4 regions of the Streptomyces sp. NPDC059455 genome follow, and region 3 is predicted to be linked to each of the others. Evidence: riboswitches for the same ligand, from Rfam matches in the RefSeq annotation. Region 3 holds a riboswitch; each other region holds the start of a gene.
What was found. Region 3 has a riboswitch for cobalamin ahead of ACFXB5_RS43640 ((2Fe-2S) ferredoxin domain-containing protein). Riboswitches for the same ligand answer to the same signal wherever they lie in the genome.
Positions count from the first base shown of each region.

Region 1: another riboswitch for cobalamin. It lies ahead of ACFXB5_RS06530 (CbtB-domain containing protein); the one in region 3 lies ahead of ACFXB5_RS43640 ((2Fe-2S) ferredoxin domain-containing protein).
Region 2: another riboswitch for cobalamin. It lies ahead of metE (5-methyltetrahydropteroyltriglutamate--homocysteine S-methyltransferase); the one in region 3 lies ahead of ACFXB5_RS43640 ((2Fe-2S) ferredoxin domain-containing protein).
Region 4: another riboswitch for cobalamin. It lies ahead of ACFXB5_RS06780 (ABC transporter substrate-binding protein); the one in region 3 lies ahead of ACFXB5_RS43640 ((2Fe-2S) ferredoxin domain-containing protein).

Region 1 covers NZ_JBHYVB010000013.1:11,914-18,991, forward strand. The annotation lists gene ACFXB5_RS06515 (polysaccharide deacetylase) at 1-112, opposite strand, end outside; gene ACFXB5_RS06520 (polysaccharide deacetylase) at 143-1,030, opposite strand; gene ACFXB5_RS06525 (MurR/RpiR family transcriptional regulator) at 1,130-2,023, shown strand; cobalamin riboswitch at 2,068-2,219, shown strand; gene ACFXB5_RS06530 (CbtB-domain containing protein) at 2,261-2,482, shown strand; gene ACFXB5_RS06535 (CbtA family protein) at 2,504-3,265, shown strand; gene ACFXB5_RS06540 (TetR/AcrR family transcriptional regulator) at 3,356-3,997, opposite strand; gene ACFXB5_RS06545 (FAD-dependent monooxygenase) at 4,118-5,611, shown strand; gene ACFXB5_RS06550 (hypothetical protein) at 5,640-5,792, shown strand; gene ACFXB5_RS06555 (ATP-binding protein) at 5,889-7,078, opposite strand, start outside.
Region 2 covers NZ_JBHYVB010000032.1:4,651-11,728, forward strand. The annotation lists partial or broken gene ACFXB5_RS14110 (SDR family NAD(P)-dependent oxidoreductase) at 1-393, opposite strand, end outside; gene ACFXB5_RS14115 (helix-turn-helix transcriptional regulator) at 545-1,462, shown strand; gene metE (5-methyltetrahydropteroyltriglutamate--homocysteine S-methyltransferase) at 1,403-3,721, opposite strand; cobalamin riboswitch at 3,888-4,110, opposite strand; gene ACFXB5_RS14125 (hypothetical protein) at 4,179-4,388, opposite strand; gene ACFXB5_RS14130 (helix-turn-helix domain-containing protein) at 4,556-5,470, opposite strand; gene ACFXB5_RS14135 (endo-alpha-N-acetylgalactosaminidase family protein) at 5,689-7,078, opposite strand, start outside.
Region 3 covers NZ_JBHYVB010000203.1:689-7,766, reverse strand. The annotation lists gene ACFXB5_RS43665 (PHP domain-containing protein) at 1-1,021, shown strand, start outside; gene ACFXB5_RS43660 (hypothetical protein) at 1,151-1,711, shown strand; gene ACFXB5_RS43655 (hypothetical protein) at 1,708-2,895, shown strand; gene ACFXB5_RS43650 (glycoside hydrolase family 97 catalytic domain-containing protein) at 2,926-4,827, opposite strand; gene ACFXB5_RS43645 (hypothetical protein) at 5,020-5,196, shown strand; cobalamin riboswitch at 5,245-5,374, shown strand; gene ACFXB5_RS43640 ((2Fe-2S) ferredoxin domain-containing protein) at 5,435-5,818, shown strand; partial or broken gene ACFXB5_RS43635 (FAD-binding dehydrogenase) at 5,993-7,078, shown strand, end outside.
Region 4 covers NZ_JBHYVB010000013.1:61,331-68,408, forward strand. The annotation lists gene ACFXB5_RS06770 (carboxymuconolactone decarboxylase family protein) at 169-642, shown strand; gene ACFXB5_RS06775 (RNA polymerase sigma-70 factor) at 668-1,591, shown strand; cobalamin riboswitch at 1,619-1,833, shown strand; gene ACFXB5_RS06780 (ABC transporter substrate-binding protein) at 1,893-2,933, shown strand; gene ACFXB5_RS06785 (FecCD family ABC transporter permease) at 3,005-4,018, shown strand; gene ACFXB5_RS06790 (ABC transporter ATP-binding protein) at 4,015-4,845, shown strand; gene ACFXB5_RS06795 (hypothetical protein) at 5,025-5,510, shown strand; gene ACFXB5_RS06800 (nuclear transport factor 2 family protein) at 5,513-5,905, shown strand; gene ACFXB5_RS06805 (CGNR zinc finger domain-containing protein) at 5,889-6,473, shown strand; partial or broken gene ACFXB5_RS06810 (TetR/AcrR family transcriptional regulator) at 6,501-6,770, opposite strand; gene ACFXB5_RS06815 (hypothetical protein) at 6,790-7,078, shown strand, end outside.

The sequences.
Region 1 (7,078 bases), on a different contig from region 3:
GCAGCCAGAACAGCTCCGCGTCGAGGTTCACCGTCACCACGACCGCGCACCGGGCGCCGTCCGGCCAGGGCGGGTTCTCCTCCAGCCGGGGCCGCGCCTGCTCGCTCCTCACCGCGTTCTCCTTCCGTCTCGTCCCCGCGTCTCAGTGGCGTGTCCGCCACCACTGGGCGATCTGGCTTCCGGTGGCGAACCACACATCGTCATGGGAGCGGATGTGCTCGATCAGCCGGCGCAGCAGCAGCACCCGGCTCGGCTTGCCCATGACTTCCGGGTGCATCATCAGGACGTAGCACAGCCCGTAGCGGTAGTAGCCGTCGAACTCCCGCCGCCAGTTGTCGAGGGTGAGCTCGGTGCCGGCGATCCGGTCCTGGCCGCGCGGCTCCGCCGGGACGTCGTTGTAGGCGAACTGGGGGAAGTCGTCCAGCTCCCACTGCGCGGGGATCTCGACGAGGTCCGTGTCGCGCCCGTCGATCCGCCAGCGGTACGGGCGGTCGTCGCCGCGCATGGAGCTGGAGTAGGAGAAGCCGAGATCGCACAGCAGTTGGGGGCTGTCGGCGCGGAAGTCACCGGAGGGGGTGCGGAATCCCACGGCCGTGGTGCCGGCCACCCGCTGGAAGATCTCCTGGCTGCGCTCGATCAGCGTGCGCTGCTCGGCGATGGTCTTCGAGTAGTACAGCTCGTGCATATAGCCGTGGTGGCCCAGCTCATGGCCGCGGTCCGCGATGGTCTTCAGCAGTTCGGGCCAGCTCTCGGCGGTCCAGCCGGGGACGAAGAAGGTGGCGGGGATCCGGAAGTCCGCCAGCAGGTCCAGGATCCGGGGGGTGCCCCGGTGCGGGCCGTAGGCGCCGAGCGAGAACAGCCGGGGGGAGCGCCAGATGTCGGGGGCGTGGCCGAGGTTGGCCAGCAGCGCCGGGCCGTCCACGTCGAAGCTCAGCATCACGGCACAGCGGGCGCCGCCCGGCCATCGGGGGCGGTCGACGGCCCCCGGCCGGGGCCGGTAACCGGGCGTCGGGGCAGCGGAAGTGGTCATGGAACGCTCCGTAGTGTCTGCTACGAACTTGTCGTGGATGCGACGCGAGGAAAGTAGGATGCGCTACGCACGCACGTCAAGAGAGGGCAGCCCATGGAAATGGCGGAGATCCCGGAGGGTGCGCCGCTCCAGCAGCGGGTGGCGGCCGCCTGGCCGCGGCTCGCTCCCGCCGAGCAGAAGGTCGCGGCGTTCCTCAGAGAGCATCCGCAGGAGGTGGGCTTCTCCTCCGCCAGCGAACTCGGCGCGCTCACCGGCACCAGCGACGCCACCGTGGTCCGCACCGCCAAGGCCCTCGGCTACAGCGGCTTCACCGGTCTCAAGCACGCCGTGGCCCGGTCGCTCGCCACCTTGATGCGGCCCTCCGCGCGGCTGCGCAGCCGCGTCGAGCACATGGCCGGATCCACCGAGGAGTTGCTGGACCGGGTCTTCGAGGACGCCGCCGAGGTCATCCACGAGACCCGGCGCAGCCTGCGCGCCGACGCCTTCGCCGCGGCCGTGGAGCGGCTTCTGCCCGCCAAGGAGGTCATGGCCTTCGGCGCCGGGCCGTCCGGCATCATCGCCGAGTACCTCGCGCTGAGGCTCAACCGGCTGGGGCTCAAGGCCCGTCACACGGCGGACATGGGCTTCAGACTGCCGGACGCGCTGGTGCCGCTCTCGGCGGACGACGTCGTGGTGATCTTCGCCCCGGCCCGGCTCTTCAAGGAGATCGAGGTCATCATCGACCATGCCGAGGGGGTGGGCGCCCCGGTCGTCCTGATCACCGACGCCCTCGGACCCGCGCTCGGCGACCGCGTGGCCGTCACCCTCCTCGCTACCCTCTCCGCCTCCGGGGCCACCCGCGAGACACTCGGCTCACTGGCCGTGGTCGACGCCCTGGCCCTGGCCGTGGCCTCCCAGTTGGGCGAGCGCGCGCTGGAGACCTCCGAACTGCTGACCCGTCTGCGCGGCCACTTCCTGCCGCCCAACAGCCCCCATTACGGCCGCGATGAGTGAGGTTGTGCGCGTCCTGTCGGCGTCTCACCAGGTGGGCGGTCTTGGCCAGACATCCGACACGCGGTACCGTCGGTGCGATATCGACGATGGTCTGACGGAAGCCGGTGGGAATCCGGCACGGTCGCGCCACTGTGAACGAGACGTATCCGAAGGGGACGTTCCGTGAGTCAGACCCGCAGCCATCGTCCTGTGCACCACCGAGATGGGACGCGAACTCCCTAGTAGGAGGCCACTGCCATGGCGCAGCATGTCGCCCAGCCGACAGCCACCACTCCCGCCCTCCCCGCCACGCTGCCGCTGAAGGCGATAGCTCCCTGGGCCGTCTTCTTCGGCATCCTGATGCTGGTTCTGCTGTACTTCGTCGGCGCCGAGCAGGGCGCCACCGCGGTCGTCTCCGGCGAGGGCGTCCACGAGTGGGTGCATGACGCCCGCCATCTGCTCGGCTTCCCCTGCCACTGACGCGAGGGACGCCGCACCCCCATGAATTCCGCAACAGTAAGAAACCTGCTGGTGCGGGGCATGCTCGCCGGTCTTGGTGCCGGTGTGCTCGCCCTGATCGCCGCCTATTTCCTCGGTGAGCCGAGCGTCGACCGCGCGATCGGCTTCGAGGAGGCCCACGCCCCCGCGCATGAGCACGAGGTCGAGATCGTCTCCCGTAGTCTGCAGTCCACCGCGGGCCTGGCCACCGGTGTGCTGATCTACGGGATCGCGTTCGGCGGCATCGCCGCCCTCGCCTACTGCGTCGCCCTCGGCCGCGTCGGCCGCTTCACCCCGAGGGCCACCGCGCTGCTGCTGTCCGGCTGCGCGCTGCTCGCGGTCTATGTCGTGCCGTTCCTGAAGTACCCGGCCAACCCGCCCGCCGTCGGCAACGGCGACACCATCAGCAAGCGGACGATCCTGTATTTCCTGATGATGGTGCTCAGCGTGCTCCTCGCGATCGCCGCCACCATCCTCGGCAAGCGGCTCGCCCCGAAGCTGGGCAGCTGGTACGCCACCGTCGCCGCGGTGGCCGCCTTCGCCGTCGTCATCGGGGTGGCGTTCGCCTTCCTGCCCGTCGTCAACGAGGTCCCGGCGGACTTCCCGGCCACCGTCCTGTGGCGGTTCCGGCTGTCCGCCCTCGCCATGCAGGTGATCCTGTGGGGTGGCTTCGGTCTCCTCTTCGGCGAACTCGCCGAGCGGATGCTGAACCCCAAGCCGGCGAAGGCCGAAGAGAGCCGGGCGATGGCGGCCGCCCCGAACTGACCACACCGAGACGCACGAGGGCCCGCGGAGAGATCCGGGGCCCTCATGCGTTGTGAGGACACCCGGGGCACCCGAGCGGGGCGCCTGGAGTCACTTCCGCGGGGACAGGTGCCGCAGTCCGTTCTCCAGCAGCGCGAACGCGTGCTCCGCGTCGGCCACCGCACCCGCGTAGCGCTCGTCGGCCGGTTCCCCGTACGTCACGCGTGCGGTGTTGTCCTGTGCCAGTGACCACTGGACGGCGACGATCTGGACGGCGGCCAGCCGCGCGGTGAGTTCCGGGGTGTCCGCCGTCTCCCGCAGCGCCTGCGCGAGCGCGCGTTCGGCGCCGTCCTTGAACCGCGCCATCCGGGCGACCAGCGAGGGTGAGTCGAGGATCATCCGGGTGAGCTTGACGATCTGGGGATGGTCGTTGAGCCCGGTGATCGGGTCCCGTTCGCGCAGGCCCTTGAGGAAGTGCTCGCGCAGCGCGGTCAGCGGGGCGGTGCGGGGCGGGCGGGCCCGTACGACGCGGGCGCTTTCGGTCTCGTGGTCGGCGAGACGGTGCACCACGAGGTCTTCCTTCGCCGGGAAGTAGGCGAAGAGCGTGCGCTTGGACACCTCGGCCGCCTCGGCCACCTGGGCCACCGAGACCTGGTTGAAGCCGTGTTCGAGGAAGAGCGTGATCGCCGCCTCGGAGATCGCGGTGTGGGTCCGCTGCTTCTTCCGCTCCCGTAGCCCTGGCTTGCCGTCCACGACGTCCACCGTAGCAGAGTAATTGCCCCCAGGAGATTTCTGCACCTGGTATACATATAGACCGAGGCGAGAAATCGAGGAGGGGTGACCGTGTCGACGGAGAAGACGGAGCCGATGGCGATGACGGAGAGCGCGACCGACGTCGTCATCGTGGGCGCCGGCCCGACCGGGCTGATGCTGGCGTACGAGCTGGCGCTGGCCGGGGCCGAGACCCTGGTGCTGGAGAAGCTGCACCAGCGCATCGAGCAGGTGAAGGGCGGCGCGATCCAGCCCCGTACGGCCGAACTGCTGCAGTCGCGGGGGCTGTTGGAGCCGATGCTGCGGCGGGCCACCCCGCGTGACCCGGTGGGTGGGCACTTCGCGATGCTGCCCGTGCCCTTGGACTGCACCCCCTGGCGGACCAGGCACAACGGCCCGATCGCCATCCCCCAGTGGAAGATCGAGGAGGTGCTCGAGGAGCGGGCGACCGCCGCGGGCGCGCGAGTTCTGCGCGGGACCGCCGTCTCGAAGGTGGAGTCGGACGAGGACGGCGTGGTCGTGACGGCGGACGGCCTGGAGGTGCGGGCGCGCTATCTGGTGGCGTGCGACGGCGGTCACAGCACGGTGCGGAAACTGCTGGAGCTGCCGTTTCCCGGCCGGGCCGGGACTCATCAGGCGGTGCTGACCGACATCCGGCTGACCGCGGTGTCCTCGCTGGTGCCGAAGCAGATGGGGCACATCAGCACCATGACCCGTCAGGTGGGCGGCTACTGGGCCATGCTGGTCCCGGTCGGCGGCGACCTGTACCGCTTCACCTTCGGTCACGCGGACCAGGTGGACACCGCCCGCGACGCCCCCGTCACCCATGAGGAGATCGCCACCGCGCTGCGGGAGGTGTACGGCGAGGAGACGACCCTGGGGGCCGTGGACAACTCCTCGCGCTTCAGTGACGCCACGCGACAGCTGGAGCAGTACCGCGTGGGCCGCGTGCTGTTCGCGGGCGACGCCGCCCATATCCATTCGCCGATGGGCGGCCAGGGGCTCAACCTCGGTATGCAGGACGCGATCAACCTCGGCTGGAAACTGGCCGCGGTCATCCAGGACCGGGCGCCGGGCGGCCTCCTGGACAGCTACCACGCCGAACGGCATCCGGCCGCGGCCCGGGTCCTGCACCACACGGCGGCCCAGCGGGTCCTGGCGGACACGACCCCGAGCGAGGACGTGACCGCCCTGCGCGACATCTTCATCGACCTGCTGCGGCTGCCCGACACCAACCGCCACCTCGCGGGGCTGATGTCCGGCCTCTCGCTGCGCTACGAGCTGCCCGGCGAACATCCCCTCACCGGGCAGCGCGTGCCGGACGCCGACCTGGTCACCGAGGCCGGCGCCACCCGGCTGTCGGCGCTGTTCGGCTCGGGCCACGCCGTTCTGCTCGATCTGGCCGGAGCCGTCCCGGACGACCTCCGGCTCCCGCCACGCGTCGACCTCGTCCGGGCCACCTGCGCAGACGACCTGGGCGCCGTCGCCCTGCTCATCCGCCCCGACGGCTATGTGTGCTGGGCGGCGGACACCTCGGCCGCCTGCGACGAGACCCTGCTCGCCACCATCGGAGGCGGCTTGACGAAGGTGCACTGAGCCGGGCGCGTCAGGCGCTGTGCGGGCGGTGCCTGTCGGCGGCCAGTGCGATGAGTGCCGCCGGGTCCCGGAGCGCTCCTCCGGGGTGGCGGGGGACAGCAGCAGCGCGAAGGCGTACGCGCTGAGGACGACGGTGACCATCAGGGCGGAGAAGGCCCGGCGTGCCTGGTACTCGGCGTAGAGCGGGGTCGGCGCGCTGGATCCGGCCGGCAGGCCGATGAGCACGGAAGCGTGCGGGGCGAAGGCGCCGCCATGGAGTTGGTGGGCGGTGGGGTGCTCAGTCGTCCAGGGGGAGCAGAACGCGGAAGGTGGCGCCCTCGTCCGGGGCCGTAAGCACCTCCACCCGGCCGTGGTGGGCCGTCACCAGGGAGTGGACGATCGCGAGGCCGAGCCCCGCGCCTCCGCTCTTGGTGCGGCCGCGGGCGTCATCCGCACGGTAGAAGCGGTCGAAGGCGCGGGCGGCCTGCTCCTCGGACATCCCCGGACCCGCGTCGTGCAGCTCCAGCACCGCCAGACCGTCCTGGGTGCCGACGCCGATCCGGACCGGGGTGCCGGGCGGGGTATGCGCCACCGCGTTGCCGACGAGGTTGGAGGTCACCTGGCGCAGTCTCGCCTCGTCGCCGAGCACCGGCGCGCCCCCCGGCGGCCCGCCGCCGGGGCCGGTGAGGGTGACAGGGCGTCGTGGATCGAGCGCGCGCAGGTCGTGCAGGGCGTCGACGGCCAGCGTGCGCAGGTCCATCGGGGTGGGATGGAGCGGGAGGTCCGCGGCGGCGGCGTACTCGTCGAGGCGGGCGAGCAGCAGCAGGTCCTCGACCAGCCGGACCAGCCGTGCCGCCTCCCGCTCGATACGGCCCATCGCGGCGTCGACATCGGCGCGCTCGGGCATGCCGCCCATCCGGTACAGCTCGGTGAACCCCTTGATGCCGAAGAGCGGGGTGCGCAGCTCATGGCTGGCGTCCGCGATGAAGCGGCGCATCCGCTCGGCGGCGGCCGCCCGCGCCGCGTCGCTCTCCTCGACCCGGTCCAGCATCCCGTTGAGCGCCGCGGCCAGACGGCCGAGTTCGGTACGGGATGCGGCCAGCTCCGGGACGCGGCTGGACAGATCGCCGTCCGCGATCGCCGCCGCGGTGGTCTCGACCCGGCGCAGCGGGCGCAGCCCGGCGCGTACGGCGAACCACCCGGCCCCGCCGAGCAGCGCCAGCACCAGGGAGTCGATGAGCAGCATCCGGGTGCCGAGCTGTCTGATCGTCGCGTTGACCTGGATGAGGGAGGCCGCGATGACGACGCTGGGGGTGCCCTCGGCCCGCTTGCGCTGTTCTCCCGGCGCGTTGAGCGGTACGGCGATCGCCCGCCATGCCTCACCGCCGTCGGCGGCCGGGGCCTCGAAGGGCCGACGGCCGCGCTCGCCGACCGCCGCCGCGTCGAGCGGGGGCAGGGCGGGAGCGCTGTGCGCCGCGGGCCGGATGA
Region 2 (7,078 bases), on a different contig from region 3:
GTCCTGGAGCACCCGGACGAAGAGGTGGTTGGCCAGTACGTTGATGGCGAAGGTGGCCTCGTACCCGTCGGGGGATTCGGTCAGCGCGTTGGTGTACTGCATCCCCGCGTTGCCCACGAAGCCGCGCAGCGGTGGCAGATCACCGCGCTCCAGCCGGTCATGGATCTCGGTGGCGGCGGAGCGGACGCTCTGGAGCGAGCCGAGGTCCGCCGGGACGTACGAGACCGTACGCCCGCCCGTGGCGAGCTCCTCGGCGAGCTGGGCGCCGGAGGACGCGCGGGCCACGACGAGGAGGTGCGCGTCGGGCGACCGGCGCACGATGTGCTCCGCGGCGACGCGCCCGATCCCGCGGCTCGCGCCCGTCATCACGATGGTGTGCTCCGTAGCGGGCATGGAAGGCTCCCTCACTGGTCGGCCGATGGCGCCCGGTCCGGGCGCGGCGGCTCCACGTTCGCCGCCCCCGTCGACGCCGACCAGTGCCGTCCCCGTCACTAGGACCGGCAGTACCCAGGCTCATCCGGCGCCGCGCGGCGAGAATGAACCCATGGCTTCCTCCCGCTCCGACTTCGCCGCGCTCCTGCGCGCCTGGCGCGACCGCCTCGCCCCGGCCGACGCCGGCTTCACCCCGAAGGCGAGCCGCCGCGCGCCGGGGCTGCGTCGCGAGGAGCTCGCCGAGCTGGCCGGGCTCTCCGTCGACTACATCCTGCGCCTGGAGCAGGGACGCGCGAAGCACCCCTCGGACCAGGTCGTCGGCGCCCTCGCCCGCGCCCTCCAGCTGTCCCGCGCCGAACGCGACCAGCTGTACCGGAGCGCCGGGCTGCTGCCGCCGCGGGACGGGACGGTCAGCGCCCATGTGCCCCCGGGCATCCAGCGGCTCGCGGCGCGCCTGGGCGACGTCCCGATCGGGGTGTTCACCGCCGACTGGACCCTGGTGTGGTGGAACGCCATGTGGAGCGCCCTGCACGGCGACCCCACCGTCCTCCCGGCCGCCGAACGCAACCTGGCCCGCGCCCTGTTCGGCACCGGTGCCGCCCGCGACCCGGTGCTCCGCGTCCGGCCCGAACGCGGACTCGACACCTTCGAAACCTCCATCGTGGCCGACCTCAAGGACGCCGTCTCCCGCTACCCCGCCGACACCCGGCTCGCCCGCCTGGTGCGGGAACTACGGGCGGAGTCCGAGGCCTTCGCCCGTCACTGGGCCACCCGGACGACCGCCGCCCAGCACACCTCCGACCGCAAGACGATCCGGCATCCGGAGATCGGCGACATCCTGCTCGACTGCGATGTGCTCATCGTCCCCGGCGCGGATCTGCGCATGGTCACCTACACGGCGGCGACCGGAAGCGGCGACGCGGGCAAGCTGGACCTGCTGCGCGTCACCGGTCCCGGCCGGTCGTCCGGGTCAGGACGCGGGCAGCTCACCGCGGACCGTACGGGCCGCGGTGACCAGGTTCTCCAGTGAGGAGCGGGTCTCCGGCCAGCCGCGGGTCTTCAGACCGCAGTCGGGGTTGACCCACAGCCGCTCGGCGGGGATGGCCTTCAGGCCCGTCCGCAGCAGTTCGGCCGCCTCTTCCGCGCTGGGCACCCGCGGGGAGTGGATGTCGTACACCCCGGGCCCGGCCTCGCGCGGATAGCCGTGGGCGGCGAGCTCGCGGGCCACCCGCATATGGGAGCGGGCGGCCTCCAGACTGATGACATCGGCGTCGAGGTCGTCGATCGCCTGGACGATGTCGCCGAACTCGGCGTAGCACATATGGGTGTGGATCTGGGTGTCGGGGCGTACCCCGCCGGTGGTGAGCCGGAAGGCCTCGGTCGCCCAGGCCAGATAGGCGGGCCGGTCGGCGGTGCGCAGGGGCAGGGTCTCGCGCAGCGCGGGCTCGTCCACCTGGATGACCGAGGTCCCGGCCGCCTCCAGGTCGTTCACCTCGTCGCGCAGGGCGAGGGCGACCTGGCGCGCGGTGTCGCCGCGGGGCTGGTCGTCGCGGACGAAGGACCACGCGAGCATGGTGACCGGGCCGGTGAGCATGCCCTTGACCGGGCGTTCGGTGAGGGACTGGGCGTACGCCGTCCAGCGCACCGTCATCGGTTCGGGGCGCGAGACGTCACCGGCCAGGATCGGCGGGCGGACGTAACGGGTGCCGTAGGACTGGACCCAGCCGTGCTGTGTGGCGAGATAGCCGGTGAGCCGCTCGGCGAAGTACTGGACCATGTCGTTGCGCTCGGCCTCGCCGTGCACCAGCACATCCAGGCCGGTCTGCTCCTGGAAGGAGATCACCTCCTGGATCTCGGCCTTGATGCGCTCCTCGTAACCGGCCGTGTCGATCCGGCCGCGGCGCAGGTCGGCGCGGGCGGTGCGGAGTTCGCCGGTCTGCGGGAAGGAGCCGATGGTGGTGGTCGGCAGCGGCGGCAGGCGGAGGTGGGCGCGCTGGGCCGCGGTGCGCTCGGCGTACGGCTGGGAGCGGCGGGCGTCGTCCCCGGTGACCGCGGCGGCGCGGGCGCGGACGGCCGGGTCGCGGGTGATGGGGGAGTTGGCGCGGGAGGCGAGGTCGGCCCGGTTCGCGGCCAGCTCGGCGGTGATCGCGCCGGTGCCGCGGGCCAGGCCCTTGGCGAGGGTGACGATCTCCGCGGTCTTCTGCCGGGCGAAGGCCAGCCAGCGCAGGATCTGCGGTTCGATGTCCCGCTCGGCCGTCGTGTCGAGGGGGACGTGCAGCAGCGAGCAGGAGGCGGCCACATCGACCCGGTCCGCCAGGCCCAGCAGGGTGCCGAGCGTGGTCAGGGACTTTTCCAGGTCGTTGACCCAGATGTTGCGGCCGCTGACGACCCCGGCGACCAGTCGCTTGCGGGGCAGCCCGCCGACGGCGGCCAGCGCGTCCAGATGCGCCGCGGCGGCCTCCGTGAAGTCCAGCGCCAGCCCCTCGACCGGGGCCTTGGCCAGCACCGGCAGCGCCTCGCCGAGGCGGTCGAAGTACGAGGCGACCAGCAGTTTCGGGCGGTCGGTGAGGGCGCCGAGGTCACGGTAGGCGCGCCCGGCCGCGTGTCGCTCGGCGGGGGCGCGGTCCTGGACCAGGGCCGGCTCGTCGAGCTGCACCCACTCGGCACCGGCCGCCCGCAGATCGGCCAGGACCTCGGCGTACACCGGAAGCAGCCGGTCCAGGAGGGTGAGCGGCTCGAAGCCGGCGGGCGCGCCGGGCGCGGGCTTGGCGAGGAGGAGGTAGGTGACGGGGCCGACGAGGACCGGCCGCGCGGTCAGCCCGAGGGCGAGGGCCTCCTTGAGCTCCGCGACCTGCTTGGCGGAGTCGGCCGCGAACACCGTGTCCGGACCCAGCTCGGGGACCAGATAGTGGTAGTTGGTGTCGAACCACTTGGTCATCTCCAGCGGCGCCACGTCCTGAGTGCCCCGCGCCATCGCGAAGTACCCGTCGAGCGGGTCGGCGGCGACGGCGTCCCGGTGGCGGTCGGGGATGGCGCCGACCATGACGGTGGTGTCCAGCACATGGTCGTAGTACGAGAAGTCGCCCGTGGGGACTTCGTCGATGCCCGCCCCGGCCAGTCGCCGCCAGTTGGCGCGGCGCAGTTCGGCGGTGGTGGCCCTCAGCGCTTCGGCGGTGACGCGGCCCTTCCAGTAGCCCTCGATCGCCTTCTTCAGTTCCCGGTTCGGGCCCTGGCGGGGGTAGCCGTACACGGTGGCCCGTGCCGCCGCGGCCGCGGACTTGGTGGTCACGGAGATCTCCTTCGCGAGATGAATCCCTGAGGTCCCGGCGACGGGAGGAGAGCGCGAAGGGTGACGGACCGGACGCCACGACCTCGCGCGGCAGGCGCGCGGTCGTCCGCCTGGTGCATGTTCGCCGACCCGCCCTCGAGGTCACCGGGATGTCCGCGCACGGGTGGTCCGTACGCGGGCAGATGGCAGGTCTTCGGACTCACGGGCGCGTCCTCCTCAGGAGGACACCTAATGGCCGTCGCTTCCCAGGTCCCTCTCACCGGACCCAGTGCGTATGACGGCGGTCGTTCCCGCTCACCGCTGCGGGGCAGTCCCGGATTTCCACCGGGTTCCCTCTTGCGACGCGTCCCGCCTGGCGGACGGGGCGAACCAGCTGCACCGGCCAGCCTACGGCATGGGAAACCCCCGGCCGCGTGGGCCGGGGGTTCCGCCCCTCACGGGCTCGTGGCGCGGGGGGTCAGCACGAGCTGGAGTCCGACTGGCCCACCAGGTTGACCGGGACGGTGACGAAGGAGAACTGGTTGCTGGCGCATACGCCGGGGAAGGTCGTGCTGCTGGCGTTGTTGACGGTGACATCGGGGCCGTCCTCCGCGACGGCACCGGTCGCGCCGACGGCGAGGGACGCGGCGGTGAGAGCGAGCGTGGACAGGGCGGTCCGCATACGCATGGGAACTCCTTGATGGGGATGAGCGGCCGGAAATGACCGGCTTCGCATGCATGGTGCCCCTTTGTCGTGCGGATCGCGGCCCAACGTCCCCCCAATGGGCTAACACGTCACCCGCCGCCTCGTCATGCGCCGCCTCGTCATGCGCCGCCTCGTCACTCGCCGTTTCGTCATGCGCCGCCGAGCCGTGCGTCGTCCGGCGGGGCGCAGGGCGGGATCGTCGGTGGGCGGGCCGGGTCGGGGACGCGGTTGGTGAAACCGCCGGGGACCGAGCGGCACTGCTGCTCGCGGAAGTGGACCGGTGCGGTGCCCACGCGGCGGGCGAACAGCCTGCTGAAGTAGGCGGGGTCGTCGTAGCCGACGCGGCGGGCGATGGCGGCCACCGGCATTTCGGTACCGACGAGGAGCTCCTTGGCCCGGCCCAGCCGGATCCCGAGGAGGTAGTCCTTGGGGCTGCACCCCGCGCCGCGCCGTACCGCGGTGCGCAGTTCGGCCGGTGTCATGCCGTGCCGGGCGGCGTGCTCGGCCACCGACAGGGATTGGAAGGCGTCCCTGGCCAGCGCCTGGAGCACCGGATGGCCGTCCGAGCCGCCACCGGCGCGCACGCGGCGCAGGGCGACGAGGAGTTCATGGACGGCGGCGGCCGTCTCGACCTCCAGGAACGGATTGCCCCGGCGCGCGGCGCGGACGATGCGACCGATGGCCGTACGGGCGGTGGCGGTGTCGGTGAGCGCGACCACCGGACGGTCCGGGTCGATATAGCCCAGATCGGCGTACGCGGCGGTGGCCGGGCCGGTGAAGTCGACGAACGCCTCGTCCCATCCGGTGTCCGGGTCCGGGCCGTAGTGGTGGCTGACACCGGGGGTGAGCCAGAGCAGCGCGGGCGCGGTGACGGTACGGCGGCGGCCGTCCGCGCCGCGGAACCAGCCGCGGCCCGCGCTGATGACCACCGCCACATGATGGTCGAGGACCCGCGGGCCGACGACGGGCAGGGCGCCGTGCTGGAGGCCGACACCGAGACACACCAGGCCGAGCCGGTGATGGGCCGGGCTGGGCGTGAAGTACCGCATCCAGGTGTGATACATCCGCGGTCCCCTCCGGTCGGCTGCGCCCCCACCCGCAGATCTTCGCCCACGGACCGCCCGCTCGCCAGGGGGCGGGAGGGGGCCGTGCGGCGGGGTGGATGGACACGTAACCGAAGGTGGGGACCGCGGGGAGCGGGACACGTGTGCGGGCCGTCCCGCTCCCTCCGCGGTGTCAGCCCCGCTCCCTCCGCGGTGTCAGCCCCGCTCCCCGCGCGGTGTCAGTCCAGCTCCTCCACGGTGAAGGAGTCGAGCGTGAACTCCGCGGTGCCGCTGTCGCCGGTCTTCCGCAGCCCCACCCACAGCTCGCCGTCCGCGGGCGCGGTGACGGTGTAGCCGTGCGTGGCCCGCCCGGTGGCGGCGGGCAGCGGGGTGCGCTCCAGCTCCCGCGCCCCGGGCTCGTCCACGGCCGTGACCCATGCGTACTGACCGGCCGCCTCGTTGGCGTAGGTCAGGGTCACCCGGTAGCACCGCCCGGGGCGGAAGCGGGCGGTGTGCGGCACCGTACGGTAGACCAGGCCCGGGTTCTCGCCGCGCGACTTCAGCGACTGGCCGCCCTCGAGCACATCGTCGATCACCTTGCCGTTCCAACCGGCCTGAGTGTACGGGGCGTGCCGCCGCGCGATATGCGTCCGCGGGTCGGTCACCCCGCCCGCGTCGCCCTTGACGAACGGGCCCCAGCCCTGGGGCACCCGCTCGAAGTCCTCGTACACCAGCGCGCCGGGCCTCGTGGTCCGCCGGGCCCGCACGACCCGCAGCCGGTCGAAGCGGACCCGGGCCCGCCCCGCCGCCACGTCGAGGGTGAGGGTGACCGGGCCGCCGCCGTCGGGGACGGTGAAGTAGGTGAACATCCGCTGGAAACGGGTGCCGTGTTTGCGGTCGGCCGCCATGTGGTTCACGGCGGTCGAGGTCTCGGTCCAGTTCTCCGCGGTGACGCCGTCGGCGGTGTGCACCCGCAGCGCGGCCCGCCGCCGCTCACCGGCCTCCGCCCCCACCTCCACCTGTACGGAGGCCACATAGCCGCCGGGGGCCAGCCGGCCGATGCGCTGGCCGACGGTGGCGGCGGCGCCCTCGCCGATGACCAGTTCGTAGTCGCCCAGCGCACCGCGTTCCACGGTGGCCGGGCCGGTGGTCTGCCGGCCGCGCAGCGAACCGGAGTGGAAACCGGGGTCGTACAGCGGGGTGCCCTCGCCCCAGCCGGGCGCCGCCTGGGCAGGGGCGGGGGAGCGCAGCACCACATAGGGGACGTCGGGGTCGGCGGTGACGCTGATGTGGCCGTCGCGCACCGGCAGGGTGACCGGCTTGGCGCGCCCCTGGTCGGTGAGGCGGTACAGCACCACGGACCGCCGTCCCGACCAGCCGCGCGGCAGCCGCCAACGGGTGGTGCCACCCGCCGGGTTGTAGTGGTAGAGCTTGGCGGGGTCGGTGGCCTCGCGCGGCTCCCAGGGCAGCAGATAGCCACCGCCGTCGTAGACCAGCCGCCCGTCGGTGGTGATGCGGCGGACGCCGCCGGTGTCGGTGACGGAGGTGCGGCCGGGCCCCTCGAAGGTGATCTCGTGGTCGCCCCAGGTGCGGATGGGGTACGCCTGGAGATACTTGGCGGGCAGACTG
Region 3 (7,078 bases):
GATCGCGTTTCTCCTGGAGCGCGCCCAGGCGCCGACCTACCGGGTGCGCGCCTTCCGCACGGCCCAGTCGGTGCTCGCCGACCTGGACCCCCAGGAGGTGGCACGGCGTGCCACGAACGGCACCCTCCGGTCGCTCAAGGGCCTCGGCCCCAAGACCTCGCAGGTGGTCCAGGAGGCGCTGAAGGACCAGATGCCCGGGTATCTGGCGAAGCTGGAGGCCGAGGCCGCGGAGGCCGGGCGCGAGCCCGACGAGGACGCGGCGAAGCTGTGCGCCGCGCTGCGCGGGGACTGCCATATGCACTCGGACTGGTCCGACGGCGGTTCCCCGATCGAGCTGATGGCCCGTACGGCGGCGCGGCTGGGGCACGAGTGGGCGGTGCTGACCGACCATTCCCCGCGGCTGACGGTGGCCCGCGGCCTCTCGGCGGACCGGCTGCGCGCCCAGCTGGACGTGGTGGCGGAGCTGCGCGCGAGGCTCGCCCCGTTCCAGCTGCTCACCGGGATCGAGGTCGACATCCTCCCCGACGGCTCCCTGGACCAGGAGCCGGAGCTGCTGGACCAGCTGGACGTGGTGGTGGCCTCGGTCCACTCCAAGCTGCGGATGGACGCCCGCCCCATGACCCGCCGGATGGTCACCGCCGTCAGCGATCCGCTGGTCGATGTGCTGGGCCACTGCACCGGACGGCTGCTCGGCGGCAAGCGCCCCGAGTCGGCCTTCGACCAGGAGGAGGTCTTCGGCGCCTGCGCGGAGGCGGGCACCGCCGTGGAGATCAACTGCCGCCCGGAGCGGCTGGATCCGCCACGCGGACTGCTGCGGGAGGCCGTGCGGGCGGGGACGTTCTTCTCCATCGACACCGACGCCCACGCGCCCGGCCAGCTCGACTGGCAGCCGCGCGGATGCGCCCGGGCCGTGGAATGCGGGGTGCCGACGGAGCGCGTCATCACCACGTGGACGGCCCGGCAGTTGGTGGACTGGACCCGCACGCGCAGGCCGCCACGCCGTGCGGGGCAGGGGAGTTGACGGCGGTCATGCGCGAAATGGGCGGAGAGTTCGCCTATTTGCCGTAAGTCCTTACATCTTCTCCTCCGGGCGGGCTACCGTAAATGTGTCGCAGGCCACGCCAAGGGCGTGGCGCACGGGGGGAACCACATGACAGACATGACGGGGCTGGACGACGCCGCGATCGAGCGGATCCTGACGATGGTCGACGCCTCGGCGCGCACCGTCGCCGAGGACGAACACGAGGAGCTCTTCGAGGAGTTCGCCGAGGAGATGCGCGCCGGGCGGCGGGTGCCCGGCGCGGGGGAGTTCTTCGACGACCTCAGCGGGGCACCCGCGGTCGACACCCATGTCTATCTCACCATCGGGCTGTCCGTGCTCGGCCAGATCGCCTTCACCGTGCTCTCGACGGCGACCGATATGGCCGTCCAGCGCGGAGTGCGGGACGCCGTCGGCTATCTCAAGCGCTGTCTGCGCGGCGACGCCAACTCCGGCGGGACGGGCACGGAGGGTGGCGAGAACGAGGACAGCGCGGCGGGGCTCGCCCGGCGGGTGACGGTGGAGCTGAGGCTTCCCCCGGAGGTGGATCCGGCCACGGTGCGGGCCGTCGTACGGATCCAGGCGGAAGCGCTCATCCGCTCCGAATCCGGCCCCGACGACTCCGCCGATGTCGCGGACCCCGCGGACCCCGCCGCACCCGGCCGCCCATGACCGCCGCGTCCCCGGTCCGCCGGCTGCGCCGGGCCGAGCGGACCTGCTGGACCGTGCTCATCGGGCCGCTGTGCGCGGCGCCCGCCACCGGGGCGAGCGTGCTGACCACAGGGGACAATCGGCTGTCCGCGTCGGCCGCGGTCGGCGCCACCGCGTTCCTGGCCGTCCTCGTCCTCCTCGTGGTCTCCCTGCTGCCCCTCGTCAACGAGTGGCGGGCCGACTCCCTCAGCGGTCGTGAGGCCGAGGAGGCGTCGCACCCGGTCGACTGGTCGGCGAAGGGCTGGGTGCGCGTCCGGGACACCTTCCACTCCGCCGGAATGGACACCGCCCGGCTGAACGCGGTCTCCAGCTGGTCCCCGGCGTCCAACCTGAAGGTGGTCCACGTCCCCCAGCCGTCCCCGGGGCGGCTCGGCCGGATGGAGGACTGGGGGACGAGACTGCAGCGCCGCAAGTCCGTCTGGGCGGTCGGCGCCGCGGGCGGAGTGGCCTTCGCCGTACTGCAGGACCGGATCTCCCTGCCGTTCGACGGGGATCGTCTCCTGGTGCCCGCGGTCGTCCTGGTCGCCGCGCTCTGGGCGGTCGCGGGCACCTTCCTGTACCACGCGGTCACCCTGAACGTCCGTAGGCCCACCGTCCATGTCGCCATCCCGCGCAGCTGGCGCACCCTGCTCAGAAGCCCGGCCGGTGCGGTCCTGCTCCGGCACGAGATCTCGCATCTGCGCCACGGTGATCCGATGCGACGGCGCTATCTGCGTCATGCGCCGGCGGCGGGGAAGGCCGCCGTGTTCTTCGACGGGATGACGGCCCTCGCCATCACCCCCGTGGAAACCACGGCGCGGACCGTCACGTCGATAGCCGTCTTCATCCTCACCCTGACCTGCGGCCTCTACGCCAACAGCCGCGCCGGCCGCGTCCTGGTCACGCTGATGGAGATGCGGGCGGACGCCGAGGCGGTCACGGACGCGGAGTCGGCGGACCGGCTGTCCGCCTTCCTCACCGCTCAGCAGGAGAAGAACCCGACACGGCAGAAGGCCGACCGGCTGCTGGCCCTCTCCCGTGGGTGTACCGGCGGCCACCCCGCCCCCTACGCCCGTGCCGTCGCCGCCGCATGGGTCTTCGCGGCCGGCGCCTGCCTTCCGGCGATCGGCATCTGGACGGGCGTCCTGGACGGGGTGTCCGCGTGACGGGTGGTCAGTGCGGGTGGTAGGGGATGGTCAGGGGTGGTCGCAGGTCGACAGGCCGGGCCGCCAGCGGCAGGCGATGGCGGCGAACCCGCCGTCCGCCGTGACCGGCACGGACAGGGTCTGCCCGCCGCGCACCACCGTGGGCGTGCGGACCAGACCGTTCGGGCCGTCCAGGATCAGATCGACCAGCCAGCGGCCCGGCTCCAGCCGCAGCGGCACCTCGGCGGTGTGCGCGGGACCGGTGAACGTACCGCCGATGAACCACCGCGAGCCGCTGGCGCGGGCGAGCACCGCGCTCTCACCCGGCCGCCCCGCCAGCAGCCGGGTGCGGTCCCAGGTTGCTGGGATCTGCTCCAGGAACCGGCGGGCGAGCGGACGGGCGTCATAGGACTCCGGGGTGCCCGCCAGGTTCTGGATCCCGGACTCGTAGAGCACCGACAGGCCGACTTCGCCCGCGTCCGACGCCGCGTTGGGGCGCTGGGGCCGGTGGAAGGCCCCGGGGGTGAAGTCCATGGAGCCGATGACATTGCGGGTGAACGGCAGCGTCGCCAGGTGCTGCGGGGTGTTGGTCCGCTTCTCCTCGCCGTTCACGCCCTCCATCGACATCACCTGCGGCCAGGTGCGCTGAATGCCCTTGGGGATCGTCGAGCCGTGGAAGTTGACGAGCAGATGGTGGGCCGCGGTGGCCTTGAGGATCTCGTCGTACCAGCGCAGTGTCTCCTGGGACTCGGAGTCCATGAAGTCGATCTTCACGCCCTTCACCCCCCACCGCTCCAGCGTGGGCAGCCACTGCTCGCGCTCCTCGGCGGTGTCGAGGTCACGGTGGTGGATCCAGACCTGGATGCCCACCCGCCGCTCGCGGGCGTAGTCCACGAGTTGCGGAATCCAGCTGTTCCGTTGCCAGTCGGGATCGGTGACGTCCCACTGGTCGGGGTCGAAGTACCAGCCCGCGTCCACCACCACATACGGCCAGCCGCGCTGGGCCGCGTAGTCCACGTACCCCTTCTGCATCGACAGGCTCTGCCCGGCCGGTTTGCCGCCCGCGAGCCAGGTCCACAGCGCGGGTCCGGGCCGGATCCACGAGGTGTCGGCGACCCGTGAGGCCGGTGCCAGATCGTCGGTGAAGGTGGACTGGGTGACGGTCGACAGATCGCCCACGATCAGGGCGCGCCAGGGTGTGCTGAGCGGCCCGTCGGACTCGACCCGCTCGTCCCACAGACCGATGCGGTACGTGGGCAGCCCCTGCTGGTGGATCAGCCGGGCGGCGGAGTAGCGGCCGGTGAGATCCGACTCCGCGATCAGGGCGTAGCCGCCGCCCGTCTCGAAGAGCGCCTGCGCCATGTACTCACCGGTGGGCGCGGTCGCCGCGGTGTACTCCTTGAACAGGTTCTCGTTGTCCTTGCGGTAGTCGCCCAGCCACGCGGCCGCGTCCGCGGGCAGGGTGAACGCCGAGGTCTCGCCGAGGACATCGCCGCTGCCGGAGGGCAGGTCGTAGCGATAGGCGACCCCGTCGTCCGAGACCCGCACCACGAGGTCCAGCCGGGCGTTCCCGCCGCCCCGGAACCGGAAGCGGGTCTCGGTCATCCGCGCCGTGCGCGAGCGCTGCTTGCCGGCCGTCGACCGGTAGCGCTCCACGACGGTGCGGTCGTGGCGTCCCAGATAGCGCAGCCCGTGGGACAGATCCGCCCGCTCGGTGACGATGCCCACGGGCGAGGGCTCGACCACCGTACGTCCGCCCCGGGACACCTGGAGCGTCAGCGCTCCCGAGGCGCCGTCAAGCCGCAGCTGCGCGAGGGGACCGGAGTGGGGCGAGGGGCCGCGCACGGTCCAGGCGGAGTCCTTCGCCTGTGCGGGCCCGGTGATGAAGAGCGTCATGGCCAGGACGCCGCACAGCAGAAATGCCATTGCGGAGCGTCGGTAAGATCTCGGCATCGTTGCCTCCCGAGGCGGATACGTTACCGAGTCATCCGATAACTGGGGAGGGGTTGAGCAGCATTACGCCCCATCAAGGGTCGTGAGCGGGTAAGAGATCGGATCTATGGCTTGGCTGCTTTCGGAGATGACACCAGGGGTAGAGGGTCGGCCAACGGACCCGCGCACGGTCCGGACGAGGAGGCGCACACGATGAGCGGCACGGCTCGCCCCGGCGACCCGGACCCGGAGGCGGCGGACCCGGCGCCCGCCGAGCCCGAGGGCGGGGACCCCGCCTGCTGGCTGGAGAAGGTGTGCGCCGACTGCGGCGCGATCCAGGACACCGCCGACTTCGCCCAATGTGCGCGCTGCGGAGCCCCGAAGGAGTGAGCGGGGTGCCCGGGATGCGATGATGCCGGGCGACAAGGGCGACGGCGGAACGAGGAAGCCGGTGGGAATCCGGCGCGGTACCGCCACTGTGATCGGCGAGCGGATCCCGAACAGGCCACTGCCCGCATACGCGGGTGGGAAGGCCGGGACGAGCATCGACCCGAGAGCCAGGAGACTCACGCGGTCGCCTCCTCGAGCGACACCGGGGCGGACTTCCCCGGAGGAGGGGTGATACGGCATGTCCGTATGGCCGACCGACCCGCTGTCATGCCGGGTGACCGTATGCCGGGACTGCTGTTGCGGCAGTCCCAAGGTGACCGGCATCGACCATGCCGCGCAGATCGCGCGGCTCGGTGAGGAGGCGCCCGTACGCGTCTCCGAATGTCTGGACGTCTGCGACCAGGCCAATGTGATCGTGGTGCAGCCGTCGGCCGCCGGACGGGCCGCCGGGGGCAGGCCGGTGTGGCTCGGCCTGGTCAACGACCCGGACGCGACGGAGGACATCGTGGCCTGGGTCCGGGCGGGTGGCCCCGGGGTGGCACCGCTGCCCGACATCCTCGATCTGTACGCGTTCTCGCCGCGGGGGAGGGCCTCGGCCGAGCCGTCACCTGGCGGTCGCTGAGCGCCCGAAGTCCCCTTCCCCGCACGGGAGTTGGTCTTGTGAGCAGAGCTCTGGCGGCCTCGCACCCTGTGGGCTACCGTCGGTAACACGTTGCCGGCCGGTAACACGATTCCGTCGCGGCAACCCCCTCCGTATCTCCCGCACCCTCCGAACCCCCTTTCCGGAAGGCAGCTCATGGAGAACTCCACAGAGAATTCCGCGTCGCCCGCCGGGATCAACGGGATCAGCCGCCGCCGCGCCCTGACGGCGGCGGGCGGTGTGCTCGCCGGCGCCGCCCTCGCCCAGACGGCGGTTCCGGCCTTCGCCGCCTCCGGGGCGTCCTCGGACGCGGACGCCATCGTGGTCGGCCACGGGCTCGCCGGGCTGGTGGCCACGGCGGAACTGGCCGCCGCGGGACGCAAGGTGCTCCTCCTCGACCAGGAGCCCGAGAGCAACCTCGGCGGCCAGGCGTTCTGGTCCTTCGGCGGCCTGTTCTTCGTCGACTCCGAGGAGCAGCGGCTGATGGGGATCAAGGACTCCCCCGAACTGGCCTGGCAGGACTGGCTCGGCACGGCCGGCTTCGACCGCGGTGTCACCGATCCCGGTGGCCAGGACTACTGGGCCCACAAGTGGGCCGAGGCGTATGTGGACTTCGCCTCCGGGGAGAAGCGGTCCTGGCTGCACGGGCTCGGTGTGCAATGGTTCCCGATCGTCGGCTGGGCCGAGCGCGGCGGCGGTCTCGCGGATGGGCACGGCAACTCGGTGCCGCGTTTCCACGTCACCTGGGGCACCGGTCCGGCCGTGGTCGAGCCGTTCGAGAAGAAGGTGCGGGCCGCCGCGAAGGACGGCCGGGTGACCTTCAAGTTCCGGCACCGGGTGGACGAGCTGATCGTCACCGGTGGCGCCGTCACCGGGGTGAGCGGCTCGATCCTGGAGCCGAGCAACGCCGCCCGCGGCAAGCAGACCTCGCGCACCGTGGTGGGCGACTTCGAGCTCAACGCCCCGGTGGTGATCGTCACCTCCGGCGGTATCGGCGCCAACCACGACCTCGTACGCCGGAACTGGCCCGACCGGCTCGGCTCGCCGCCGAAGTTCATGGTCACCGGTGTCCCTGCGTATGTGGACGGCCGGATGCTGGGGATCACCGAGAAGGCGGGCGGACGGATCGTCAACCCCGACCGGATGTGGCACTACACCGAGGGCCTCAGGAACTACGACCCGATCTGGCCGGGCCATGGCATCCGCATTCTGCCCGGCCCGTCGTCGATGTGGTTCGACGCG
Region 4 (7,078 bases), on a different contig from region 3:
CTCTGTCTCCCCGTTGTATTCCGTTGATCGGACCGAGCCGTAGCGTACAACTGTTTGGCCCGGTGGGCCCGTTGGCGGGGAGACGCAGGTCACATGCGTCCATGTCACAGGAGGTCGGGCCACCTCGTCTCAGGGGTGTAGCCACTGACAACCACCGAGGAGCACACCATGGACGCGCGACTGAACTACTTCGCCGGTCCGACCGCGGGCAAGGTCCTCAAGCCCGTCATGGCGGTGGGCAAGGCGGTCAAGGGATCGCCGCTGCCGCCCGCCACGCAGGAGCTGGTGGCGCTGCGCGTGAGCCAGATCAACGGCTGCGCCGGCTGCCTCGACATGCACACCAAGGAGGCCGCCGCGGCCGGTGAGACCGCCGTGCGGCTGAACCTGGTGGCGGCATGGCGGGAGGCCACGGTCTTCACCGACGCCGAGCGTGCCGCGCTGGAGCTGGCGGAAGAGGGGACCCGGGTGGCGGACGCGGCCGGTGGCGTCGGCGACGAGGTGTGGGCGAACGCCGCCAAGCACTACGACGAGGAGCAGCTCACCGCCCTGGTGATCCTGGTCTCGTTCATGAACATGGTGAACCGGCTGAACGTCATCACCCGGCAGCCGGCGGGCGACTACCAGGTCGGGCAGTTCCACTGACCGGCATCGGGGGAGGGGAATCCGCGTGAGTGAGGTCGAGGAGTTCGAGGAGCTGCGGCCGCTGCTGTTCTCGATCGCCTACCGGATCCTGGGCAGTGTGAGCGAGGCCGAGGACGCGGTGCAGGAAACATGGCTGCGCTTCGACGGCTCGGCCACCCGGCCCACGTCCACCAAGGCGTATCTGTCGGCCACGGTGACCCGCATCTCGATCGATGTGCTGCGCTCCGCGCGGGTGCGACGGGAGGAGTATGTGGGCCCGTGGTTTCCCGAGCCGCTGCTCAGCGATCCGTATCAGGATCCGGCCCGCGCGGTGGAGCTGGCCGACTCGGTGTCGATGGCGGCGCTGCTGCTCCTGGAGCGGCTCAGCCCGCTGGAGCGGGCGGTGTTCGTGCTGCGGGAGGTGTTCGCCTTCGGATTCGACGAGATCGCCACGGCGGTGGGGCGGTCGGAGGCGGCATGCCGGCAGCTGCTGGTGCGGGCGCGGCGCCATATGCGGGCCGGACGGCCGCGGTTCGCGGCGGACCGGCAGGAGCGGCAGGAGCTGGCCACGCGGTTCTTCGACGCGCTGAAGGACGGCGATGTGGGCGGGCTGCGGAAGCTGCTGGCCGCCGATGTGCGGCTGGTCGGGGACGGTGGCGGCAAGGCCCCGCAGCTGGCCAGGGCCGTCATGGGCGCGGAGAACGTGGCGCGGCTGCTGGGCAATGTCTTCCCCTGGCTGCTGCGGATCGATGCGTCGTTGGAGCCGCGTGAGGTCAACGGCCAGCCCGGTGCGATCCTCCGGGACCGGGACGGCAAGGTGCTCCACACCCTGGTCCTCGATGTGCTCGACGGGCAGATCCAGACCATTCGCACGGTGGTCAACCCCGACAAGCTGGGCCACCTCGGGCCGGTCGGCGACGCCTGGGCCGTGGACCGCGAGGTGAAGCGGGCCCGTCGGCGGCCGAACTGACCGTGGGACGCGAGCGTTCGACGCTCTTGGTAGTCTCGGGGAGCCAGTCGTGCCACATCCGAGGCCAGGGAATCCGGTGCGAATCCGGAACTGACGCGCAGCGGTGAGGGGGACGGGCGGGGCATGTGACACCACTGGGAGGAGTCCGTGACGGCCGTGGGGCCGTCGCGAACGAGCACCGGGAAGGAGCCCCGTCCGGACGAGCCCGAGTCCGAAGACCTGCTGGCACCTCCGCGCCCGGTGCGCGGGGGACGTCCGTAGGCCAGGCTCCGCGTACGAGCCCCGACCACCGAGGCTGCCCGTGCTCCGCTCCGCCCGCCGTACCGCGGCGTTCCTGCTCGCCCCCGCCCTTCTGCTCACCGCGTGCGGTGGCTCCGGCCATGACGACGCGGCCGCCGGAAAGCCCGCCGGTTCGGGCTATCCGCGCACGATCGACAACTGCGGCCACAAGACCACCTTGAAGTCCGCCCCGAAACGGGCCCTCTCGCTCAACCAGGGCACCACGGAGATCCTGCTCTCGCTCGGCCTCGCCGACCGCATGGTGGCCACCGCCACCTGGACCGACCCGGTGATGAAGGGCCTGGAGAAGGCCAACGCCACGGTGGAGCGTCTGGCCGACAACGCGCCGTCCTTCGAGAAGTCCCTGGACGCCGAACCCGACTTCGTCACCGCCTCGTTCGTCTCCACCCTCGGCAAGGGCGGCGTGGCCACCCGCGAGCAGTTCGAGAAGCTGGGCGTGCCCACGTATGTCTCGCCGTCCGACTGCGCGGCGGGCAGGGACACCGACAGCGGTGGCGACGGCTCCCGCGGCAAGCCCCTCACCCTTGATGTGGTGTACGGCGAGATACGCGATCTGGCCCACGCGTTCGGTGTCGACGAGCGCGGCGAGAGGCTCGTCGCGCGGCTGAAGGAGCGCGTTCGCAAGGCCACGGAGGGACTGGACGCCTCCGGTGTCTCCCTCATGTACTGGTTCGCCAACTCCCAGTCGCCCTACCTCGCCGGCTGCTGTGGCGCGCCGGGCGCCATCACCCGGGCCGTCGGGGCGGAGAACGCCTTCTCCGACACCCACGACGAGTGGCCGCAGATCAACTGGGAGACCGTGGCCGACCGCGACCCGGACGTCATCGTCCTCGGCGATCTCACGCGCGAGCAGCAGACCGCGGAGACCGCCCAGGCGAAGGTGCGTTTCCTCGAGACCAACGCCGCCACCCGCAATCTCACCGCGGTGAGGAAGAAGCGGTACATCCTGCTGAGCGGGCAGGCCATGAACCCGTCCATCCGTACGGTCGAAGGGGTGGAACAGGTCGCCGCCGGGCTGCGCGACTTCGGGCTCGCCAAGTGAGTGCGCGCCAAGTGAATACGCGCCATGTGAGCACCCGCCGCGTGAGCAACCGCAACCTGGGCATCCGCCGTATGAGCACCCGCCTCCTGCCGCTGGTCGTGGGAGGGCTGGCCGCGCTGCTCGCGTCGGTCGCCTTCGCCGTGACCATCGGCCCGGCGGACATCTCCACGGCCGACGTATGGGCGGCGGTCACCGCCCATCTCGGCCTGGGGGAGAGCACCTTGCCGCCACTTCGGGACGGCATCGTGTGGAACCTGCGCATGCCGCGCACACTGCTCGCCGCCGTGTGCGGGGCGGGCCTCGCCCTCTGCGGGGCCGTGATGCAGTCCCTGCTGCGCAATCCACTGGCCGATCCCTTCGTCCTCGGGGTGTCCTCGGGTGCCTCCACCGGCGCCGTCACCGTGGTCGTGCTCGGCGTGGGCGGCGGGGCCGTGTCCCTGTCGGCGGGCGCGTTCACCGGTGCGCTGCTGTCCTTCGGCCTGGTGCTGGTGCTCAGCCACACTCTCGGTGGCAGCACCGACCGCGTGGTGCTGTCCGGAGTGGCCGCCATGCAGCTGTTCTCCGCGCTGACCTCGTTCATCGTCCTCACCTCCGCGGACGCCGACACCACCCGGGCCGTGCTGTTCTGGCTCCTCGGCTCGCTCACCGGCGCCGGGTGGGGCGATGTGCTGCTGTGTACCGCCGTCCTGGCCGCCGTCCTCGCGGTCTGTCTCGGCTACGCCCGCACCCTGGACGCGTTCGCCTTCGGGGAGGAGGCCGCCGCGGCGCTCGGCGTCCGGGTGGCCCGTACCCGTCTCGTCCTGCTGTGCGCGACCGCGCTGCTCACCGCGACCCTGGTCAGCTCCGCCGGGGCCATCGGCTTCGTCGGCCTGGTCCTCCCGCATGCCACCCGCGCCCTCACCGGCCCCGGCCACGCCCGTCTGCTGCCGGTCACCGCACTGGCCGGGGCCATCTTCCTGGTGTGGGTGGACACCGCCGCCCGCACCGTCATCGACCCCCAGGAGGTCCCGGTGGGCGTGGTGACGTCCCTCATCGGCGTACCGGCCTTCGTCGCCGTGCTCTACCGCGGCCGGAGGAAGCCATGACCGACGCCACCGCGGAAACCCCCGACTCGGAGCCCGCCGCCACCCCGGAAGCGGCCTCCGGGCTCCGCGCCGACCGCGTCAGCCGCCGCACCGACGGCCGGCTGATCGTCGACGGCATCACCCTCACCCTGCGCCCCGGCGAGACGGTTGCCCTGCTCGGTCCCAACGGCTCAGGGAAATCAACCCTGTTGCGGCTGCTCGCCGGGACCCTCGCCCCCTCCGCCGGAGTGGTCACCCTGGACGGCCGCGCCCTGCCACAGGTCGGCCGCCGCGCCACGGCGCGCCGTATCGCCACCGTCGAACAGCATGCCCACACCCAGACCGAGCTGACCGTCCGCGAGGTGGTGGCCCTCGGCCGTATCCCGCACCGGCGCGCCTGGGCGTCGGCCTCCGCCGTGGACACCCGGGCCGTCGACGCGGCCCTGGAGCGCAGCGGACTGACCGACCGGGCCGGTCAGTCGTGGCACACCCTCTCCGGTGGCGAACGCCAGCGCACCCAGATCGCCCGGGCCCTCGCCCAGGAACCGCGCGAGCTCCTGCTCGACGAGCCGACCAACCACCTCGACATCCAGCACCAGCTCGATCTGCTCGACCTCGTCGTCAGCCTGCCGATCGCCGCCGTGATCGCCCTCCACGACCTCAACCTCGCCGCGATGTACTGCGACCGCCTGCTCGTCCTCCGCGAGGGACGCGTCGTGGCCGAGGGCAGTCCCGGCGATGTGCTGACCCCGTCCTTGATCAAGCGGGTCTACGACGTCCAGGCCGATGTCACCCACGATCCGGGCCACCCGGTCATCCGCTTCCTGCGCGGGACGGCGAAGCCGTAAGACCCGGACCCCGAGCCGTGACACCCGGTCACCGGAGAACATCCAGGCCAAGCTGACCGTCCGCAACCGCGTCGAGATCGCGGCCTGGGCCTGGGACACCGGAGCGGAGCCATGTGTTGCGCGAGAGTGTCGACACCTGCTAATCATTTAACACGTGTCGTCGTGGAGGAGGGCGGGCCATGAGCGCGCAACGGGGATCGGTCGTGCTCCGGCGGCCGCATCGTCCTCGGGCCATTGGCTTCCTGGGCCTGGAGACGGTCGGTGGATGGGCCGTGAAGGTGTACGGCATCAGCGCGTGGACCGATGTGCCGCGTCCCGCGCTGGTGGCCGCGACCGTGGAGACCGCGGCCTCGGTGCTGCCCAGCCCCGCTCGGACGGACAGCCGCCATGGCATCGGGTTCGCCATCGCGCATGACGCGGCCGACCGCTGTTTCGCGCTGGTGGACTGGTGGCACGGGGAGAACGAGATCCATCAGCGACTGTTCTCGGCGCCCCTGGAGCAGCCGGACGCGCTGTCGCCGCACCCCGGTGAGGCCATCGGCTGCGTCTGGGAGCTGGCCGTCACCGACTTCGAACGCCGGGCATGGCTGCGCCATGTGCTCGCCAACCCCGACGGCCCGAACACGGATGCCTATCTCACCGCACGCTTCGCGGGAAGGGTTTAGTCATGGGGATGACACCGGAACGGCTGGCAGGCTTCGGCGAGGCATGGCGGCGGAAGGATCTCGACCTGCTGATGGAGTTCATGACGGACGACTGTGTGTTCCGCGCGTCCGTCGGCCCGGAGCCGGGCATGACCTTCCGCGGACGGGCCGAAGTGCGCAAGGGGTTCGAGCTGATGCTCGCCTACGACGCGGGGCTCGAATCGCGGCCCGGCGGGGTGGCCTTCATCGCCGGGAACCGGGGCGCTTCCCAGTGGTCCTACACCGGTACCGACACCGATGGCCAGGTCCACGAGGTGCACGGCTGCGACATGTTCGAGTTCGACGGCGATCGGATCCGGGTGAAGGATGCCTACCGGCGCGTTCACGGGGACATCGGTCATGCTGCCACCGACTAGGGCCGAGGAGGTCGAGGGCCTTCCGGTGGGCATCGCCCTGCTCCATCACTTCGCCAACACCGAGGATCGCCGGGGATTCGTCGCACACGGGCGGCGCCTTACGGGACACGACGCGCTCGCCACGCCCGTCGATCTGGAACGCTGGCTGCGGGAACATGACCTCTTCGTAGGTGACGCACCCGACACCAAGGCCCATCAGGGCCACCTGACCAGAGCCCGCGCGCTGCGCACGGCGCTGCGGGCCGCGCTGCGCCAGGACGCGGAGGGTGACGGCGAGGGTGGCGAGGCCGCGGTCGGCTACTCCTTCCACGTCACACTGACCGCCGGCCACGGCGCCCACCTGACCATCGCCGCCGACCCCGTGGACACCGCCCTCGCACATATCGTCATGTCCGCGCTGACCGCCACGGTGAATGGGACCTGGCATCGGCTCAGGGTGTGTCCGGCCCCCGACTGCCAGTGGGTCTTCTACGACAACTCCCGCCCGGGCCGGGCCAAATGGTGCTCACCCCAGCTGTGCGGCAACCGCGCGAAGACGCAGGCGTATCGCCGCCGCCAATCGACCTGAATCGCGAGCAGGCGGCACGCGTGTCTTTCAGCGCTCGCTCCTCGCCGCCATGCGGGTCGCCGCCTCGTGCGGCAGCTGTGCGTGCAGTTCGAACATGGCCACCAGGTCGATGGCATCGCCGTTGATCTCCCGCTGTACGAACAGCCCGTCGGCGCCCGCCACGGCGTAGGTGGTCAGGGCGTGGACGGCGTCCTGGTCCAGTTCGGGGAAGAGTGTCCCGACCGTCTCGGCGATCTTCTCGCGTGTGGTCTCGCGGACCTGGAGGAACACCGTCCGGCCGCGCGGTTCGGTGGGGCGCCCCGTCGCCGTCGCCGCGGTGCGTGGACTGCCGCTCGACCCGATCCGCACCCGTGTCCAGCACCTCAACATCCAGGCGGCCACGCTCGACGACGTGGCCCGGAGCTACCAGCGCGTCCATGAACTCGGCTTCGACATGGCCCTCTCCATCGGGCAGCACACCAACGACAAGGAGCTCTCCTACTACGCCCGCACCCCCTCGGGCTTCGAGTGGGAGGTCGGCTGGAACCCCATCGTCATCGACGAGACGTCCTGGGAGCCCACCACGTATCAGGGCATCAGCGACTGGGGACATCTCCCGGTCGGCC